Microscilla marina ATCC 23134: one gene and its partner. The protein of the gene in region 1 interacts with the protein of each later gene in a pairwise test. Links are inferred from orthologs where the notes say so. Each region holds a gene or a part of one and is shown on either strand. Other genes may lie near its edges. The genes, in order: sucC and sucD.

The links.
Region 2: the proteins of sucC (region 1) and sucD interact in binary tests that used the Escherichia coli proteins (3 or more experiments, as listed by UniProt). The link is inferred for Microscilla marina ATCC 23134 from one-to-one orthologs.

The regions. Positions count from the first base shown.
Region 1 is NZ_AAWS01000012.1:14,842-24,877, forward strand. The notes cover bases 4,519-7,510. They hold sucC (ADP-forming succinate--CoA ligase subunit beta), read left to right. Parts: upstream 4,519-5,415; coding sequence 5,416-6,606; downstream 6,607-7,510. Other genes in these bases: M23134_RS12660 (DUF6939 family protein), read right to left, coding at 4,519-4,591; M23134_RS12665 (acyl-CoA thioesterase), read right to left, coding at 4,601-5,008; M23134_RS12675 (hypothetical protein), read right to left, coding at 6,765-7,510. Outside these bases: M23134_RS12635 (hypothetical protein), read left to right, coding at 1-124; M23134_RS12640 (TonB-dependent receptor), read left to right, coding at 227-2,614; M23134_RS12645 (hypothetical protein), read left to right, coding at 2,706-3,269; M23134_RS12650 (PleD family two-component system response regulator), read right to left, coding at 3,329-3,673; M23134_RS12655 (KTSC domain-containing protein), read left to right, coding at 3,822-4,046; more of M23134_RS12660, read right to left, coding at 4,043-4,518; more of M23134_RS12675, read right to left, coding at 7,511-8,852; M23134_RS12680 (NADAR family protein), read right to left, coding at 9,345-9,788; M23134_RS12685 (hypothetical protein), read left to right, coding at 9,854-10,036. UniProt on the Escherichia coli protein: Succinyl-CoA synthetase functions in the citric acid cycle (TCA), coupling the hydrolysis of succinyl-CoA to the synthesis of either ATP or GTP and thus represents the only step of substrate-level phosphorylation in the TCA.
Region 2 is NZ_AAWS01000078.1:2,353-12,186, reverse strand. The notes cover bases 3,131-5,920. They hold sucD (succinate--CoA ligase subunit alpha), read left to right. Parts: upstream 3,131-3,978; coding sequence 3,979-4,863; downstream 4,864-5,920. Other genes in these bases: M23134_RS35325 (hypothetical protein), read left to right, coding at 5,414-5,836; M23134_RS35340 (hypothetical protein), read left to right, coding at 3,131-3,576. Also shown: M23134_RS35355 (7TM diverse intracellular signaling domain-containing protein), read right to left, coding at 1-865; M23134_RS35350 (hypothetical protein), read right to left, coding at 1,150-1,833; M23134_RS35345 (hypothetical protein), read right to left, coding at 1,846-2,568; more of M23134_RS35340, read left to right, coding at 2,908-3,130; M23134_RS35320 (hypothetical protein), read right to left, coding at 5,967-6,815; M23134_RS35315 (alpha/beta fold hydrolase), read right to left, coding at 6,823-7,758; M23134_RS35310 (hypothetical protein), read right to left, coding at 7,985-8,194; M23134_RS35305 (hypothetical protein), read right to left, coding at 8,222-8,413; M23134_RS35300 (DKNYY domain-containing protein), read left to right, coding at 8,729-9,187. UniProt on the Escherichia coli protein: Succinyl-CoA synthetase functions in the citric acid cycle (TCA), coupling the hydrolysis of succinyl-CoA to the synthesis of either ATP or GTP and thus represents the only step of substrate-level phosphorylation in the TCA.

The DNA of each region.
Region 1 (10,036 bases):
AGTATCAGAAGCAAAAGTAGTTCAATTACTCAACCAATCAACCGCCAAAGTATATACTTGTGCAGGTTGTTTTGGAATGAATTATACACCTATTGCAACCCTTGTTGAAAAAATGGGCTTTTGATCAATATATCATTATTTTGAGTAAAACAAGTGCCATAATGCTATAAAAAAATAGCCAGACTTACTTGCAACGTTATTGCATTTAAACTACATTTGTGTAACAATGTTGCAAAAAGATATGCGCACTTTATCAATTATTATATTACACGTTTTACTCTCAATTCATTTTTTATTTGCTCAAAAAACTACTAAAACTGAATGCAAGGGAATGCTTTCGGGAGTAGTGATTGATGCGCAGAGTAAAACACCTTTGGCAGGGGTAACCATTTATCTCAAGGGTACCAACAAAGGGGTAATCACTGATGCAAAAGGCAGGTTTCAGATTCCCGACCTTTGCAAGGGTGAACATATTTGTATTTGCCGAATGATTGGCTATGAACAAACCGAGTTTGTGATTCATCACTACCACAACCACGCTCATCACGATAAAAAACTTGCCCTTAAACATGACAACCATTTATTGGAAGAAATTTTAGTAGAAGGTAAAAAAATAGAAACTGCTACTCAAGCCAAGAGCTCGCTATCAGGCGATGCATTGGACAAGTCAAGTGGTAAAAATTTAGGTGAGTCATTAAAAAGCTTGACTGGAGTAAATACATTGCAAACTGGTCATTCTATTTCCAAACCTGTGATCCACGGAGTACATAGCAATCGAGTACTCGTTTTAAACAATGGTATTCGGCAAGAAGGGCAACAATGGGGGGCAGAGCATGCCCCAGAGATTGATCCGTTTGTAGCTACGCAATTATCTGTTGTAAAAGGAGCTGCAGGAGTACGTTATGGCGCTGATGCCATAGGCGGAGTGGTGATTGTAGAGCCTCCACGCTTGCGTCAACGCCCAGGCATAGGTGGTGCGCTCAATTTAGTAGGGGTGTCTAACGGTCGTCAGGGTATTATGTCAGGTATGCTAGAGGGGCAAGTAATAGAAGGACTCAGTTGGCGTTTACAAGGTACCTACAAACAGTCAGGAAATGTACATACCCCAGACTATCACTTGTCCAATACTGGTTTACGGGAAGTTAACTTTTCGGGGGCAGTCGGGTACACCAAAGAACGCTTCGGCATAGAAATATTTCATAGCAGGTTTGATACTGAACTGGGTATATTTGAGGCGGCACATACCGGAAACCGCGCCGATTTAAAGCGGGCCATCAGTAGCCCCCAACCATTGGTAATCAAAGACTTTAGTTATGACATTATCCAGCCTAAACAACGAGTAAGCCATCACCTACTAAAAGCCAAAGCCTTTTGGTTGTTAGACAAGGTAGGGAAAATCGAAATACAGTATGGTTTGCAGTCTAATGCAAGGGCAGAGTTCGATCACTCACGCCGGGGCAAAAGCACTGCTGCTTTGTCGCTCAACTTAAACACACACACACTAGATCTTGTGTTTAACCACAACGCTGTGGGGCACTGGAAGGGGAGTCTTGGGCTTACTGGCATGTACCAAACCAATGTCTTTACCGGGCAAATGTTTATCCCTAACTTTAATACTACTACAGCAGGCGCTTTTGTAATTGAGCGTTATGTTCGGGAAAACTTTGAGTTTGAAGCAGGCATTCGCTATGACCAACGCTCTCTTACCACTTATATTCGTCCTACCTCCAACGATCCGGTAGAAAACAAAACATTGAACTTTAATAATTTTTCGGGTACTTTGGGGGTTATTTTTAGATTTAACGATTATCTAAGCCTTCGTTCGAACTTGGGAACAGCCTGGCGCCCACCTGCGGTCAATGAGCTGTACAGTGCTGGTTTGCACCATGGTTCAGCAAGCTTTGAGTTAGGAAATGCCAACTTACAAACCGAACAGTCCTACAAGTGGATCAACACATTGACCTATGAAAAAAACGGGCTGAATATAGAACTAAGTGGATATTATAATCAAATTCAAAATTATATCTATTTAGCTCCCAGCGCGCCTTGGTCTACATTGACCATTCGAGGGGAGTTTCCTATATATCAATATTTGCAAACCAACGCTGTAATTATGGGCATAGATGCGGCACTGGAGTATGACATTACTTCTTCGCTTACTTTTCGTTCTAAGGCGTCAGTGGTGCGTGGACGAGACCGTAGCTTTGACAATCCTTTGATTTTGATGCCAGCTGATAATATTACCAATACATTGACTTATCAACTTCCCAAAGTGGGTAAACTCAAGAAAGTATTTTTTAGCCTGAGTGGTCGTCATGTGGCAGAACAACGTTTGTTGCCCCAAAACCGCGAACCTTTTGAAGGTGACACACCAAGCCAGAACATAGGAGAGGATCAATTGACTTACGAAGAGTTGATCAATGCACCAGCTGGCTATTCTGTTTGGGGTTTTCAAACTGGTTTTACCTTACCTTTTCATCGTCAAAGCCTGAAAATAAGCTTAAGTATAGATAATATGCTGAATGCGGCTTACCGTGACTATTTAAACCGCTTTAGGTTTTTTGCCGATGACTTGGGGCGTAGTTTTACCCTTAGGTTAAAGTATACATTTTAGAATACGCAAGTACAAGCGAGTAGATAAACCACATTGTTTGGATTTGCCTGCTTGTACCTTATTTTTATATATCTAATTTTTTTTAAGTAAAATGAAAACTATTTCGAGATTGTTATTGAGTATATTATGTGCAACGGTGCTTTTGTCAAGTTGTAAAAAAGCCGATGATCCAGCACCTGCTACAAACGAAGAAGAACTGATTACAGACCTTACACTGACTTTTACTAACCAAGCCAATACTTCAGAAGTAGTAACCATGACTTTTTCTGACTCAGATGGCCCTAATGGACCCCAAACTGGAACGTTCAATATTTCTGGAAATTTGTCAGCAAGTGCTAAGTATAATGTAGCCTTCAAGGTAGAGAATAAATCAGAAACACCTGCAGAAGATGTGACTGTAGAAATAAAAGAAGAAGGTGCAGAGCATCAAGTGTTTTATAACACTACTGGCAACCTTCAGTTTCAATCATATACTGATAAAGATGCCAATGGCAACCCTATTGGTATTAACACTACTTTTTCTACTGGTATTGCCGGAACCGCTACTTTAAAGGTAACCCTTAAGCATCAGCCTGGTGTTAAAACCGCTTCTACTACTGTAGTGGATGGTGAGACTGATATAGAAGTAAACTTTACAGGTATCACTATTCAGTAATGTTTTTTTTGTTTTAGATTTATTGCAACACTGTTACAGCAGTAATAGTGTTGCTTTTTTTATTTCTGTATAAGTTTCCCTAGTTTTTGTTCTACCTTCCACTCTACAGTCTTGCGGTTGGTAAACTCCACCATATCGTAAGGGCTACTCTTTTCTTTTTTCTCTATAAGCTGTACTTTGATGTTCGCTTTTACTGAGATAAGAAATACCAACATTTCGTCACGTTCTTTATCAGACAAGCCTGCCCCCAGCACTACCAAATCTGGGTTATGGTGTTGTATCAGTCGCTCAATGTCAGGCTTATCAGTAGCCCCCATTACATTCCGCCCAAATTTTTCGAGCTCATCTATCAATATATTAATCACTGATAGGTTTCTGCCAATAATCAAAATACGTGGTTCCATTATTCTTGATGGGTTGGGGTAAAACTTTTGCCGAAGGTAAAGCCTTGACAGAGTTTTACATAGTTTATAGATTACTTAATAATTATAAAAAATATTTTTCGCTACTTTTTTTAGAAATTTGTGGTAAGTATTAAATTAACCACAAAAAATGGCAAGAATAAAACGCATACATAGTGAGTCAAGTATGATTACCTCTACTGGGTACCACCCACATACCGAAACCCTAGAGCTGGTGTTTTGTCATGGAGGAATTTATGAATACTATCAAGTCACCAACGATATTTATCAAGAACTGGTCAGTGCACCTTCAGTGGGAGAATATTTTAATACCCATATCAGACTCAAGTACCCCTACAGAAAGGTCAGAGATTAAACTGGAAAATTGTTTTCCAAATAATATTTCACCAAATAAGCGTGCGACAACGGTTTAGATGCATTCTCCACATCTCCATTGGTTTCATAATCAAGTAAGATAATAGGGTGTTGCTCAGCTTCGTTTTTGATCAGTTGTAGTACATCACTTACCTTATGATCAAGCACCCAACGGTAGGCAGGCAAGTATATCTGTTTGCGTGCTATTATATAGGGCAATAAGTTATGATTGTTTACCCCTGCCTGATGCCCCTTTACATTGCCAAACTTGCGTACCGTGCGCTTAAGCCCTTTCATAGTAGTTACTTCCAGTTTTTTTAAATCTATACTTGCGGTTTCAAACACTTTTAGCCCTTGCCATATTCCCTCTACCGACTGGGCAAAGTGCCCTTCTGATAAAGGTACTGGAATATCTCCAATAGGGTAAAATGGGCTCAGTTTTACAAAAGGCGTTGGTGCTTTAGAGGTTACATCTATGATTTTATACTCAGGGTAACGTTTATCAAAGCTTGCTTGTGGGGTACTTTTATGTTTGACAATGATCATAGGTAAATATTAGCCAAAGTAAGTTTCAAACAATATAACCAAAGGGCGGGGACAACGCGTCAGTTTACCAGTTTTTTCGTCTACAAACACCAAAGTAGTTTGCGCAGTATTGAGTTTTTGTCCTTCTTCGTTGTATACCTCATAGTCAAAAATAATTTTGACATCTGGCATCTCTTTTACACTTACCTTTACAGTAATGAGATCGTCATATTTGGCAGGTTGAATGTAGCGGGTGGTAAGCTCCCGTACTGGCATCAAAATACCTTGTTCTTCCAGGTTTTTATACCTAAATCCCAGTTTGCGTAATGCTTCTACCCGTGCTACTTCAAAATAAGTAGCATAGTTCCCGTAATACACATAGCCCATCTGATCGGTTTCGGCATACCGTACCCTCATTTTTACCTCGTGTTTATACATATAGTTTCTTTAAAAAAGTTTAAATAGTTTATGTCAGGTATAGCCTGCAAATACTAAATAACATTGGTGTTTTATAGCAACCTTTTTTAGTTTGCTTCTCTGGCACTCATCTATGGTTACTTAATTTTGTATTTGCCCAAAAAACATTTAGATTGGGCTCAAATTGGGTTGCAATATAGTAAAAATATATACGCAACAACCATAAGCAAATCTAACGAAACATCCACAGGGTTTTTATTGTTTACTGTGCAAAATCAAAGCAAATAAATTAGTAAAAACAATAGTGGGTTAGTTATGTTCCATTGAACCCTTCCTTGATTTTTATTTAAATTTGAAAACAAGAGAAGTGGTAGAATATATTGACTTTTTTGTAAATCTCCATTGGTTGGAGGAAAACATTTATACAAATGAATATTCACGAGTATCAAGGCAAGAGTATCTTGCGCAAATATGGTGTAGCCACTCCGGCGGGTCACGTGATCGAGAACCTGAGCCAGGCGAAAGATATTATCAAGAAAGTTCAGTCTGAAAGTGGCTCAGAAAAAGTAGTGGTGAAAGCTCAAATTCACGCAGGTGGCCGTGGAAAAGGTGGAGGAGTAAAGCTTGCTGACAACCTAGAGCAAGCATTGGAGTACGCCGACAATATTTTGGGAATGCAACTGGTGACTCCACAAACTGGCGACGAAGGCAAAAAAGTACACAAATTGTTGGTAGAGGAGAATGTGTATTACCCAGGCGAAGAAGAGCCAAAAGAGTTTTACATGGGCATATTGCTTGACCGTAACACCAGCAAAATAGTTATTATGGCTAGTACAGAGGGTGGAATGGACATCGAAGAAGTGGCCGAGAAAACTCCTGAAAAAATTGTCAAAGAATGGATAGATCCTCGTGTAGGATTGCAGGCATTTCAGGCGCGCAAAGTAGCCTTTGCCTTAGGTCTGAAAGGGAAGTCATTGAAAGAAGGGGTAAAGTTCATTTACGCACTTTATAAAGCATACACAGACAGTGATGCTACTATGGTAGAAATCAACCCAATGTTGAAAACTTCTGATAGTCGTATTTTGGCGGCTGACTGTAAGATTGACTTAGACGACAACGCTTTGTACCGTCATGCTGATCTGGCAGAAATGCGCGATGTTACTGAAGAAGATCCTTTTGAAGTAGAAGCCAAAGAGTCTGACCTAAACTATGTAAAATTAGACGGTAATGTAGGCTGTATGGTAAACGGCGCTGGCTTGGCAATGGCTACTATGGATATTATTAAGCTGTCGGGTGGTGAGCCTGCCAACTTTTTAGATGTAGGAGGTGGAGCCAACCCTAAAACTGTAGAAGCGGGCTTCCGCATCATCTTGAAAGACCCTAACGTAAAAGCCATTCTTATCAATATTTTTGGTGGTATTGTACGTTGCGACCGAGTAGCAAAAGGAGTAGTAGAGGCTTACAAAAACATTGGAGACATTCCAGTACCTATCATTGTTCGTTTGCAAGGAACCAACGCGGAAGAAGGAGCTAAAATCATTGACGAATCTGGTTTGAAGGTGACCTCTGCCATTGTGTTGAAAGACGCTGCTGATAAAGTAAAAGAAGTAATGGCTTAATTGAGGTGTCATCTGACCCACAAATAACCTTTTAATAAATAAAAACCCCCACCGCTTTTCTAGCTTGTGGGGGTTTCTTTTGAAAGCTTGTTTAAATTTTTACATTTGAGATTTTTGTGATGAACTTTCACCAGCTCTTATAGCCAAGAACTTAATGATCAATCTTCATACAACATCTTAATCAATGAATTGCCAGGGAAGTAATCCAGTGGATTGTTTAATACTTTGGGTAGTTCTGCCAACAGGTGACGAAGGTTCATGCGCCCTTCTTGCCCCATTTTTTTCACGTAATCCATCTCTACAAATGCTCCACCCTGTGCACTTAAATCACCCCTTACTTTGGCGCCAGCCGAAAGCTTACCACTGATGCCAAGCCCCAACGAGCCCTCAATTCTGATCAATGCAGTATCTACTTTATAACCATCCAGCACGTCATCCAACAAATTTACTAATTCGGGTGAATCTGCTTTTCCAGCAAAAAAGTCTTGCAATGCCTTGAACGTTTGCGCCACATTCTCTGAGTCTTTGCCTGCATCGTAAGCCTCTTTACCTATTTTGAAAATCTTTTGTACAATCGCCATAAAATCAGGACCAGTCATTTGACCGCCCAAATCAAGGTATACAGCATAACTACCACCCATGTTCTCGGCTTTCGACTTGGTTTTGTCAGACAATAACGAACGAGTGCCTTGTTGTTTTCTTAAAAAGCCTTTTAGCTTTTTAGTAGCCCCACCTGTCAGCAACATTCGATTAAAGAATGATACCTTCTCAAACGCTTTTTTCATATCAGCAGCTTTGATGCTAATATTAGGCATTTGACGTTTTTTCAAACTGGCAAGAATCTGATCAGTAGGCAGTAGGTTGGTCAGGTTTATATTAAATGTTTGGTTATTGGCAGCACCTGCATACACTTGATCTTCGCCCGACTTCTGATAAACTTTTAAAGATGTTTCAATGTCTTTACCCTCCTCTTGAGTAAACTGAAGCTCTACACCAGCTCCACCACCAGAGGGAATCATTTGCAGAAACTGGCTCAAAAACGGAATAGGAATATTAATCATAGAGGTCACTTCTCCTTCCAGATATAGTGAGGTAATGGTTTTTTTGCCTTGACTTCTTTGGTCCACTCCACCCGCTACTTGTCCGCGTACCTGAGCACTGGCAAACACACTCAAAAGGTTGAGTAAAGCCATTGGATCAAATTTCTTAGAACCAAACACATCTACTAGTTTGGGAGCTGACCCTTGAAAATCACGGTCACCTTCACGTCCCCAGCCACTTGCTCCATATTGAGTATCTCCTCTGCCTTCGCGTCCTTGAAAATCATCTGAAGGACGACGTACCCCTATGCCTGCTTCAGCATCTGCCTGGGCAAACACACCAACTTCTATGCGTTGGCGAATGCGGTATTGATCAGCATTTTGCTTGAGTAGGTTATTGATAGGCCTGGTCATCATGTTCATTTTCAACATGTTTGCCAAAGCCGACTTACCCGCAAACATTAAAAACTGTGGAACGGGAATGTTAAACTCTTCGATGCCTGTGCCTTGAATACCTGCCTGGAAGTTGGCCCCTGCTTCGCCACCTATACCAGCTCCTGGTTTGCCACCGCTACCAGTTTTACCAATCATAGCCGAAGCGCCCACACCAGTATCAAAAGCCAGTGTACCCTGTTTTCGTACCAAAATGTTTACTGTATTTTCGTCTGTACGCTTGAGATAGCATATAGCCGAACCTCCTGTGTGTAGAGGTATCCCCCAGGTAATGCCTCCATTAAGTTGTACTGCTACCCCCACGCCTACAGGCAATACTTTGTTGAGCAAGTATATCGAGCCTTCTTCCATTTTACCACTTACATACTCCGAAGCTTCAGTGGCTCTGTCGCCTATGTAGTCTACTGCGTCTCCGGCTGCGTCTCCTGCGGCGTTCCAGGCACGCTCATACCAGGGTGGGTCAGTTTCTTTGCGTTGTATTACTTCGCCAGATGGAGAGGAGTTTACATTTCCACGATTTTCGTTGTTGCGATCGTGCCCCCCAAACTTGACTACATTTTTGTGTTTACTGGAAATAGGAGCCTGTTTGGATTGGATGGGTGGTTGACCACTTTGGTTGCTCGTATGAGGTATATATCCTCCTTTTCGTTGTATGGTACCTATACCCTTCGCTGTTTTCTTTTGCTGAATGGTATGGTTTGAATTTTCTTGTTGGTTTTTGTCCTGATTCTTAGCAAGTTGCCCCTTATTCATGAGTGTATTGTTATTGATTAGTATATTGTATATTAGCAGTCTACAAATTTAATGTAATAACTAATTGGTAAATGTTAAATATTAACATTTACTGTGAAAGTACTATGATATTTGATTGATGTACTGTGCTCATTTAGTAGCATTATAGTAATGAGTTTGTTGTTTTATTTTCAATGTAGTGAACGGTGCTCCAAACCCGTTTGATCATTACACAGAAAATACACCATTTAAACAAAGCTCTGTTATTGAACTCAAAAAATGAGCATTACAAAGGAAAGGAAAAGAAAATCAAGCTTATTGGACAAATGTATTGAAAAATTGTACGTATGTGCAAGCGTTTGATAATTAGTTGTTTATATGTTTGAGTGTACCCAGTTGTTGCTATAAATTTTGCTTTGTGGCAACAATGTTTTGTTTTTCTGCGAAGATTAACCAGAGCAAGCCTCCATAGTTATATAGATACCCACCTAAACATAGCAAAGCTGCTATAAATTATTTGTCTTTTAGTTCCTCTCTTACTTTCATCAATATTTTACCCAAGCGGTTTTTACCTTTCCCGTCCCCACCATCGCCCCAATAAGCATCATTTTCAGTATGTTCTATCAGGGTTGCACCTCCTGTATCCAATAACAAAGTTTGTAAGTCGGCATGTTGGGTAAATTTAGCCTTCACTGCCTCCATCATCACATTGTCTTTGATGTGATCCCAGTTGTCACGAATCCTTACTTTACGGGTACGTCCCAACTCTGCTGCTTTCATGGGACTGGCAGCTTTTCTTATCTTGGTTTCGTGGGGAGTTCCCACAAATTTTTGTGCTTGAAAATAGTGTTCAGTAGTAGCCCACACTTTGCCCTTGAGTTTGATAGGATAGGGAGCAAAATTAGAAAATTCGCCATAAGGCGCCCCTATGCTGTAAAATTTGATAAGGTTATCCATAGAATATCAAATTTAACCAACAAGCTTTTTAAATTGCAGTAATTACCATCAAAAACTCACGGATTATGAAAATTGGTTATCAAGAACAGTTATTTATGATAATAGTAGGCATATTTCTACTTATCACTGGTGTATGGGCACTAGGCAGTAAAAAAGGGCTATATGTATTTGGGAGCATTGCAGGTATTGTATTCGTGTTGGTAGCTTTGCAATACCTTAATCGTGGGAAAGCAATTGTGTTGAAACTA
Region 2 (9,834 bases), on another replicon or contig:
TAAAGTAATATACCTTGGGGGCATTTTTGGCAAGTTCAAGGTAATGAACAGCAAACAAACATATAAACAAAAAGCCAGTGCCGTGCCACCAAAAAAAATATTTCCAAAGCAAGGGGTGATGTATAAGCGGGTAACCACTGTCAAAGGTAATGTTCATCAAAATGCCCAATAATGCCAGGATGTAATAAAGGTAGATTTTGTCGCGGGTAGAATACCAAATAAAGGCATTGTATACCAACATAGACAATATAAGTGCTACAAAACCTGACACAATGTATTCGTATACGTTGAGGTGTTTGGTCAAAGCATACGTGGTACCCACTTGAAAAGTATATACTTTTGGAAAATTACCCTTGGCACGCAGGTAAAACACCTTGGTTTGGCGGTCATCTTCTTTGGCAAGTCTGACACAATAAAAATGAGAGGGGAATTCTCTATTTTGCTGGGGACGCAACGCCCCTAAAAGTCTTGGACGAGTATGTTTACCTAACGAATCACCTTTAACAGGTGTATAAAAGTCAAGGTACCAAGAGGCAAAGTTATCACCTATTTTCAGCCATAGGTCCTCATTGGTTTCATTTTTTACCACAAACTTAAACCAAAAGGCGGCATTGGTAGCATCAGAGTTAAACACTACCTTGCCTTGGTTTTGAAACCTTTGCTGGTATTCAGGCTTCAGAACGTCATGCAAGCTTAGCTTAGCCGATGTATCTTTTAGATAAGCTACACTGGTGCCTATTAGCTGCATCTGAGAAGTCTGCTGAACCACCACGGGGTGAGTTTGCGCAAAGCCTGATGTATAAGTAAAAATTAACACAAGCAGCCATAGCCACCATTGGTTTTCAGGAATGAACCTTTTGATCATTTAGTTCTTAGTTTGCATTTTATTGTACCCTTACCAAACATTGTACTATAATAGCACAATCACCTCACTTTTACCCTACTTTAACAGTGAAAAAAGTATTTGTTGGCAAAAACCGCTTGTATAAAGTTGCTGGAGTACTTCAAAAGTTTGGCATATCGCCTTTCTACATGCTGTCTGGCAGGAACAACTGCAAACATAAAACTATATAGGCAATCAACGAACATATATCGCATTATTTTCTGTGAGAACCAGCACTTTTAGTTATTTTGGGGCTCACCATCGTACTACTTCACTGCCATCTTCACTTGGTGATTGCTCCAATAATGATTGATGAGGGCTTGTGCTTGTTGGTAATGCTGAAAAGCTTTAGGAATGACAAGGGCTTCGTACAAACGATCTTTTGAATGGATAGAATCATAGCAGATAATGCTCATTCCTCGGGTGGTATGCCTTATTTCGGCAATGTCATAATAATGTATTTTTTGCGAACGAAACCCTCCCCCTATTCTGGTAAGCGACTGGGGCGAAATTTCTATCAGGGTGTTCAACTCAGAGATTCTTTTTTGGAAACAAAAAAAGAATATTGACAAACAAAATATTGCTCCCAGCAGGTTGGCAAAAACAGCCATCAACACATACGGTTTTTGTAATAACAATACCATGTTAAGAAAACACCCGGCAATTGCCAGGGGAATCATTACCTGATGAAGTGTTTGCTTGAATTGCTCAAGTAAATAGCTCTTTTTTTGGTGGGTATCTACCGAAAACACAAAAGGCAAAGCAGTAGACTTTGGTACAGTATGACAAGCCTGGGCAGGGGCAACCGCCCGATAGTTGCGTTGTTGTTTTTTGCTTTTGGCAATGAGTTTTTCATAATTCGTCCAAAAACTTTCTTGTTCTTTGGGGGCACTGGGGGCAAAAGATTGCCACAAGCCAGTTGCTTTTGTTTCTACTTGTTGTATAGCCATAAAACACATGAATTAGTACGAGGTAAGGTCATAGTATTGATGATTGGTCGCAAGGTGTTTCTGGAGTAGTTCGCATACCAACGGATAATTGAGGAGTGCTTCGGGTAACAATACAGATTCGCGCTCTTCCTGAATACGTCCCTTGGGCTGAATGAACACCTGCATTCCTAAAGGGTTTCTTTTAATGTCAAGAATCTCGCTATAGCTAATGCTGAGGTGGTCAAGCCCGGTACCTTCACGTATGATACCCAAGCGGTCTATCATTAATTGCATGTCGGCTAGGGGGCGGCATATTACCCAATAGTGGTAGGCAATGCCTGTGATAAACAACACCAACAAAATGGCGCTGATGGTTACTAACTGATAAGAACCTCCATCTTGATTGACTGCCCCAAAAAACACGCTCATGGCAAACCAAGCTACGGTAAACGCTTTGGCAACGGGCAATACCTGATAAGCCCATAGTTTTTTTAAGAATGCCTGTCTTTGGTTGGGGTTAATGGTAAACAATTGGGGGGCGGCCATTGTCTGGTTGCTGGTTATCTGCACGGGCACCTCATTTGCCCAAACATTCATGTGCTGCTTTTGTGTTTTTTTCGATTCGTCAATGGCTTTATAGTAAGCTGCCCAAAACAACTCTCCCCCTTTATTCCCTTCATTGGTTGGGTAAGCTTCCCAAAGCCGGCTGGCTTGCTGTATAGTATCAGCAGCCCTTGCGATGGGTATATAATTCATAGTATAAGTATAGAATAGTTCATGTAAGAAATATAACAAATTTTAGCCACAAAAAGAAAACCAAACAAAATATATAGGAGGCAATGAACTGTAAACCCTTAGGTACCGACACATATCAGTGCAATGAGCTACAAGCAGCATTCACCCATTGGGTACAAGCTTACACCTACGCTTTCATTACTCTAGCCAACCTAAAGCATCTGTTGTGTAGGGTAGAGAAACCTTTAATGATGACTTGTTACTTAATCTCGAAGAAAACCTTAGGATTGCCCTGCCTGTAAAGTGAGTTCTCTCGAATAAACCTTTACATTTGTAGCCAGAAGAAAATTTTTAATTTTTATGAAGCATACAAAACTTTTATTTTTTTTTGGGTGGTGCATACTAGCAAGTGGACTCACTGCCTGTGGTGGTAACAAAACAGGCAGCAATACAGCAAAAACACACCGCTATGAGGTAGAATCAGGCGAAATAAGTTACCGACTTAATGGCATTCAACAAGGGTATGAAACAGTGTATTTTGATCAGTGGGGAGCTCGTGAAGCCCGTTATACCAAAGCCACGCTTAAGGTAGGCAGCAATGTCGACCGTAAGGTTGACCGTATGATACTGACTGATAAAGAATGGGTGTACAGCATAGATTTTCTGGAAAAAACCGGCACCAAAATGCGTAACCCAGCCTATGATCAAAACCCAAAACAAATCAGCTTAAACCCTCAAGACTTAAGTCGAATTAACGCACAAAAGCTGTTTAAACTAGGGGGACAAAAAACCGGACAAGATCAGGTAACAGACCTTACTTGTGATGTATGGGAGGTAAAACGACTAGCCGCTAAGTTTTGGATTTGGAAACAAATTGTGCTCAAAAGAATACCCAAAATAGCGACCGAAAGAACCATTACTCGTGAAGCTGTAAGAGTAACTACCGGGCAAAAAATAGCAGATGAAAAATTTGCGCTACCCAAAAATATCGAAATTCAGGACTTAAGTACTAAGAGTTTGTCGCACTAGCAGTTTTATGCAAAAAATTCAAGTGATTTCCTGTGGATAGTTTCAAAATAATATGCAAATTGCTCATAGAGTAAGCCTTGAGCGTAAGTAACAATTTACAAGGCTTTTGTTGCATTTGTAGCGCAATATTAAACATTGCCAAACACTTGCTTGTTGTCAGTCAGAGTGTAACCCAACAACGCAACAAAACAGCTATATACCAGGGCTTGCCTAAATGTATTGATTTGGATAAAAAAGTAAAAAAACTAACTTTGTAACAGACAAAAAATAATACTTTGGTTTAGGGCGCAAACCTTACGGCTGTGCCTGGCAACTTGCCAGGGTTTACCTCAGCAGTAAATTGTTTTCTCTCAACACAGAGGCTATTTTTAAAACGGTTACTTTGTACAAAAAAACAGATATATGAGTGTTTTAGTCAATAAGGATTCTAAGATAATTGTTCAAGGCTTCACAGGCTCTGAGGGTAGTTTTCACGCAGGGCAAATGATAGAGTATGGAAGTAATGTAGTAGGTGGTGTAACTCCTGGCAAAGGGGGAATGACTCACCTTGAACGCCCGGTATTCAACACTGTAAAAGAAGCTGTAAAAGCTACAGGTGCTGATGTATCGATTATTTTTGTACCTCCTGCTTTTGCCAGCGATGCCATTATGGAAGCTGCTGACGCAGGTATCAAGGTAATTATTGCAATTACTGAAGGGATTCCTATTTTGGACATGGTAAAAGCCAAACAATATATCCAAGGCAAAGATGTGCGTTTGGTAGGACCTAACTGTCCTGGGGTAATTACTCCTGGTGAAGCTAAAGTAGGTATTATGCCTGGTTTTATTCACAACCCTGGCCGTATTGGTATTGTATCGCGTTCTGGTACTTTGACCTACGAAGCAGTAGATCAAATTACTAAAGCCGGACTGGGACAGTCTACTTGTATTGGTATAGGCGGCGACCCAGTAATTGGTACTACTACTAAAGAAGCGGTAGAGTTGTTAATGAATGACCCTGACACTGATGCCATCATTATGATTGGTGAGATTGGTGGAAGCATGGAGGCTGAAGCTGCAAACTGGATCAAGGCTGATGGCAACCGTAAACCTGTAGTAGGCTTTATTGCTGGACAAACTGCTCCCAAAGGACGTAGAATGGGACACGCAGGAGCCATTATTGGTGGAAAAGATGACACCGCCGAAGCTAAGATGCGTATTATGCGTGAGTGTGGCTTACACGTGGTAGCTTCTCCTGCCGAGATTGGCGCCACTATGGTAAAAGCACTAGAGTCAGTAACTAGCTAATTGCTTTAGGCAAGTCGGTAGCTTCTACAGCCTCAAGTCCTTAGATGCCGATGCATATCGGTGCTTTTAGCGATAAGCTTCAAGTTTGACGCTGCTCTACAAGCAACTTACCGATTTTATAGAACATTGATTTTTAGCGGTTTATAAAATCAGTAGATGGACGCTTTTAGCGACAAGCTTCAAGTTTGATGCTGCTCTTCAAGCCTATTACCAATTTTATAGCACGCTGATTTTTAGCGGTTTATAAAATCGGTAGATAGTAGTTGTAAACCCAAACCTCACCTATGGCAAACATAGGTGAGGTTTGTTGTATTAGTCCCCTGCATGTTTTCTTCATTTTACTCCAAGTTCTTTCCAATACCTCCCCACCCCTTTGTAAAAACTAGCTTTTTAGTTAATTTTTTTACATATTATATCTGTTATATAGCCAAATTTCGTATTCAAAAGTATTATTATAAATAAAAATTCCTTTAGAAAACTTATTGCAAGCAATGATCACTGTACTCGTGACTAAAGTATAGGCACTGCTTATTTAACGTACACCAATTTGATGCAAATGATAGAACTGTTTAATAATCGTTTTCAAAAATTCTACTATGATTCAAACCGTAGCTTTTTCATCAATGTATGGAAACCTGATAGTCAATTGTTAGGCGAACGCAGCTACAAAAAAGAGCAAATGATACTATGGAATACCATTAGAAAGGTACGTCCCCGGTTTGTGGTTTCCGACAGCACTGATTTTTTGTATGCTATAGACCCTGTAGAGCAAGATTGGGTGGCTTCAGAGATAGATCGTTTGATTGCCGATGTGCACCTTGAGCGTCTTGCCATTGTTTTAAGCCTCGATTTTTTGGCGCTGCTGACCATTAAACAGACTATAGAAGAAGGCAGATTTAAAAATATTACTCGTTTTTTTGATAACACCAAAGATGCCGAAGAGTGGCTTTTTCACGGATCGCAAGCTGCCTAAAGCACAAAAAACCTGAGACTATTTATTGTATCTCAGGTTTTTTTATTTTAAGTACAGAGCCATAGGCTACTTGTGGTTCATTGCTCATTGCACCAATATGCATTGATATCCAATGTTTACTACTGTTTACCTAGAAATACACGTACTGGTAGTCTATCAGCTCCATTAGTTTACTGTTTTCATACCTACGCACCCTTATCAAGCCCCCCTCCTTATATATTTTTACCGACTTATACTTACCATTGTGGGTTTGGTTTATCACCTGCCATAGCTTACCGTTTTGGTATTGGTACTCTATAGTAGTGTTGTAGTCGTTATTTTTTCGTTGCGGAAAAACCTTGCTTATTTTCAATAATTGCCCCACAGCATTGTATGTATAATCTTCTTGCTCTACCACTTGTTGATAAGCATCATATTCATTTTTGTGGGTTCTCAGGTGGGTTTTGTAGTCGTAAGTATAAATCACCTTATAGCTTGTGCGTTGCTTGCCCGAATACAGGTAATGCATTTCCCCTATTACACTGTCTTGCTTGTTGTAGGTATACAATATCCGTTTAGACAACTTCCCCGTGTGATACGTTTTCTCTTCTACTTTATTGCCTTTGTTATTAAGGTAAGTATGGGTTTTATGCACTCGATCGTCGGGCATTTTCATTATTTCAGTCATCACCTTTTTGCCATAAACATAAGTACTAGTGAAACTGGTTTCGCCCTCGTACCCCTCTATTTTTACCAGTTTGCCCTGTTTGTCATAAAAATAAGTATTGTCTATATACAATCTAAAATCTTGCTTTCTTAGTAACTTACCGTCAGGGTTATAGTCATAGGCAAAAAACTTTTGTGAAGTTTTGTCCTTTTTAGAGTATTTTCCCCAGCCCACAATTTGCTTGATTTTTTTTTGAGCACAGGCATTGCTGACCGCCAGGCTACTTAGTAGCAGGCAAGGCAGCATGAGGGTATACAACCACGTCGTTTTCATATAGGTATTAGGGTTTGGCTTCTAAAAAATGAAGGGCATCTTGTGCTGTTTTCAAGGGAATCTCTTCCATAGGCACATGGCCCACATTTGGGTATATAATCAATTGATTATTGGGCAACTTTTCTTTAAACGCATAAGCCAGCTCCAATGGTATCCAAGCATCATCTTTTCCCCACATAATGAGGGTATGGGTGTTGATTCGAGGAATGTCTTCTGAACGATCCTCAACAGGAGTTTTCGCTCGTTGAATAAATGCTTCACGGTTGCCTTTTCTCAGAGTAAGTTGCTGGTATTGGGTAATCAATGCAGGCGACACCTTGGCATCGTCGCTGTATACCTCTAGCAGGTTTTTTCTAAAAATAGCCCTGGGCGTGGCATAGCGCATGACCCAATTGACTATAGGGGTGCGGGCAAGTTGCATAATCCACAGCTTTTTACGTTTTTTTTTGAGCGGAATACCACTGGCATCCAACAAAATCATTTTACCTACCCTATCGGGGTAAGCCAAGGCAAAACGCCAGGCAATGTTTCCTCCCAGTGAGTTGCCAGCAATATGACACTTTTTAATGCCTTTCTTTTGCAGCAGTGCTTGTACAAACTTCACATAAGTACTGATTTTATAATCGTGCTGTGGGTGCGGTCCTGTAAGCCCAAAGGCAGGCAAGTCGAACCGAATGACGCGGTAATGTTGCTTGAGTTGGTCTACCCAACCTTGCCAGGTATGCAACGAAGCTCCCGTACCGTGTATAAGCACCAAAGGAAAACCCTTGCCCTCTTCGCGGTAATGTACCTGCATGCCTTGTATGCTTACAAACTCTGAGGGGGGTGGTGCATACCTTGTTTTGAGTTGCTCTACGGCTATATCGGAGCGATAAGCCCAAATAAAAACCCCTGCCAATAGTATGACGAGGGTAAAGAAAATATAACGTATTATTTTGAGCATTTTTTTGGTTGTTCGTCAGTATTAAGCCCCGACAAGGTTCTAGGTACACCTTTTATCGGTGCTACAAGTAAGAATAACTCACTTACCATAAGGCTGTTATACCTATTCATTAGGTCTATTTAATTCTGCCTCGGTACTTAGATTCGCGCCTATTTGTCATTATTATTTACTTGGTGCCCACGAGCAGTTTTCAGTTAAATAATAATATTAAATCACTTCAACCTGACTAATTTTTTAGCTGCACCGCTATCTCATCCAAATCTTTGCGAATGCTTGTTTGTAATCCAGTTAACCACTCTTGTTGCTCGGTCAAAGGTAAGGAGGCAATGTACTGAAGAGTTTTTTGCATGCTATTTTTTTGTTCGTGCCTGTCTTTTACTGTCATCAATTGCTCAAGGTAGCGATCAATGCTCAATTCAATTTTATCGGTTGTCATTTTGTCATTTATCTAGGTGTTCGTAATCTATATTTCAGCTTCCGCCAATTTTCGCTTAGTAGCGGCAAACTCATCCAGCAAACTGTCTACAATATCTTGCGCTTTTTGCTTGTCTGCCGATATTCTATCGCTGTATAGCAATAAGCTATAAAACTCAATTTTAACTTTGAGGTTTTCCAGCCGGGTATTCAAAATTTCAATTTTTTGCTTATCGAGCACTTTATTTCTCAGTTTCTTTCTTGGTGATTGTTTTTAATTATTCAACGATATTTGTAAATGTATCATCAACCAAGATAAGTTAAATCTGCTGATTTACCCATTTTTATAGCGTCTTTTCACGCAACAGCCAATGCCCAAATCAAAACCACCAGTTTTATTAAAATCATCACAAATTTGTAAGTTTTATTAAAAACAAAATAGGAAAGATAATTGTTTTTGAACAGAAAATTAGCCCAAAAATCGTTTTGGTGGTACCAATGTCGCTATCTTGCAACTATCCTAGTATTATTTATTTTTTTAACCACAAGTATCCAAATGTTTAGCAAAAACAACCAAGTTTTTTACTACAATGCTGGTCGCCACAAAAGCATTGCCCTCAAAGAAATAGATGCGCAGACCTTTATAAAAATAGGACATTTTAAAGCCAACCCTGGCAACCAACCCATCATACATACTGCCTACCCAGAAGCCAAAAATGTTGAGTATTTTTATTGCAAAGACAGGCGCGGGGTATACCTAATAGAGGAAGTTTTTACTCAAGAACGTTTTTCGCCCAGAGTAACTATTTATAAATTGGGCTGGGCAGACCCTAAAACTTTTACTACCAACAATGCGCTGTTTCCTTATGCCAAAGACAAAAACGGAGTGTATCTACACATCCACAAAGTACCCAACCTACTGCCCCAGGGCATTACCTCGTGTCAGGACATTATGAACGCACCACACCATAGTTATGAAAAACTCCCTATAGAAGTACTTTACCAATATCCTTAACCTTTGGTTAAATCATTCCTTGGGGCAAGCTTCCCCAAGGAATGTACTATACATAAAGCTCAAGCTCTAAAACCTTATTTTACCAATGCGCACCATTTTATCTTCCGCTTCTACAGTATTGGCATTTTTGCTGTCAAGCGTAATCACCTTATGCGTCACCTTTTCGTTGCGCCTGCCCCAATTGCGATAAACTACTATGTACACCCTGGTTTTGGTAGAAGCACGCTCTTGCTGCTGGTTATAATAGTTTACCCTTATTTCATACTTGCCTTTTTGGGTTTTATCAGCATAATACAGCACAGGTCCCAACCCCTCCACATCTTCGGTCATCATGCCTCCGTTGTTGGTTTCATCATTTTTATAAGAACATACCTCCTTAGAAGGCTCCTTTACATATAAGTCAACATAGGTTTGGTCGGTGTTCCAGGTAATGTACACCATCAAGTCTTTGGTCTTAAAACTGTAATCCTCATCATGGATCAATTCCTCCAACTCAAGTAAACGTTGTGCTACATACTTATGCAGCTTAAACCCTCGTTTTTGCTTGAGTTTTCTCAACAAGCGTAGATAGTCCATGGCTACAATTGTTTTAAAGTCGTGCGACTCCCAATCATCCCATTCGGTTTCGACTGCCAACTCATAATACA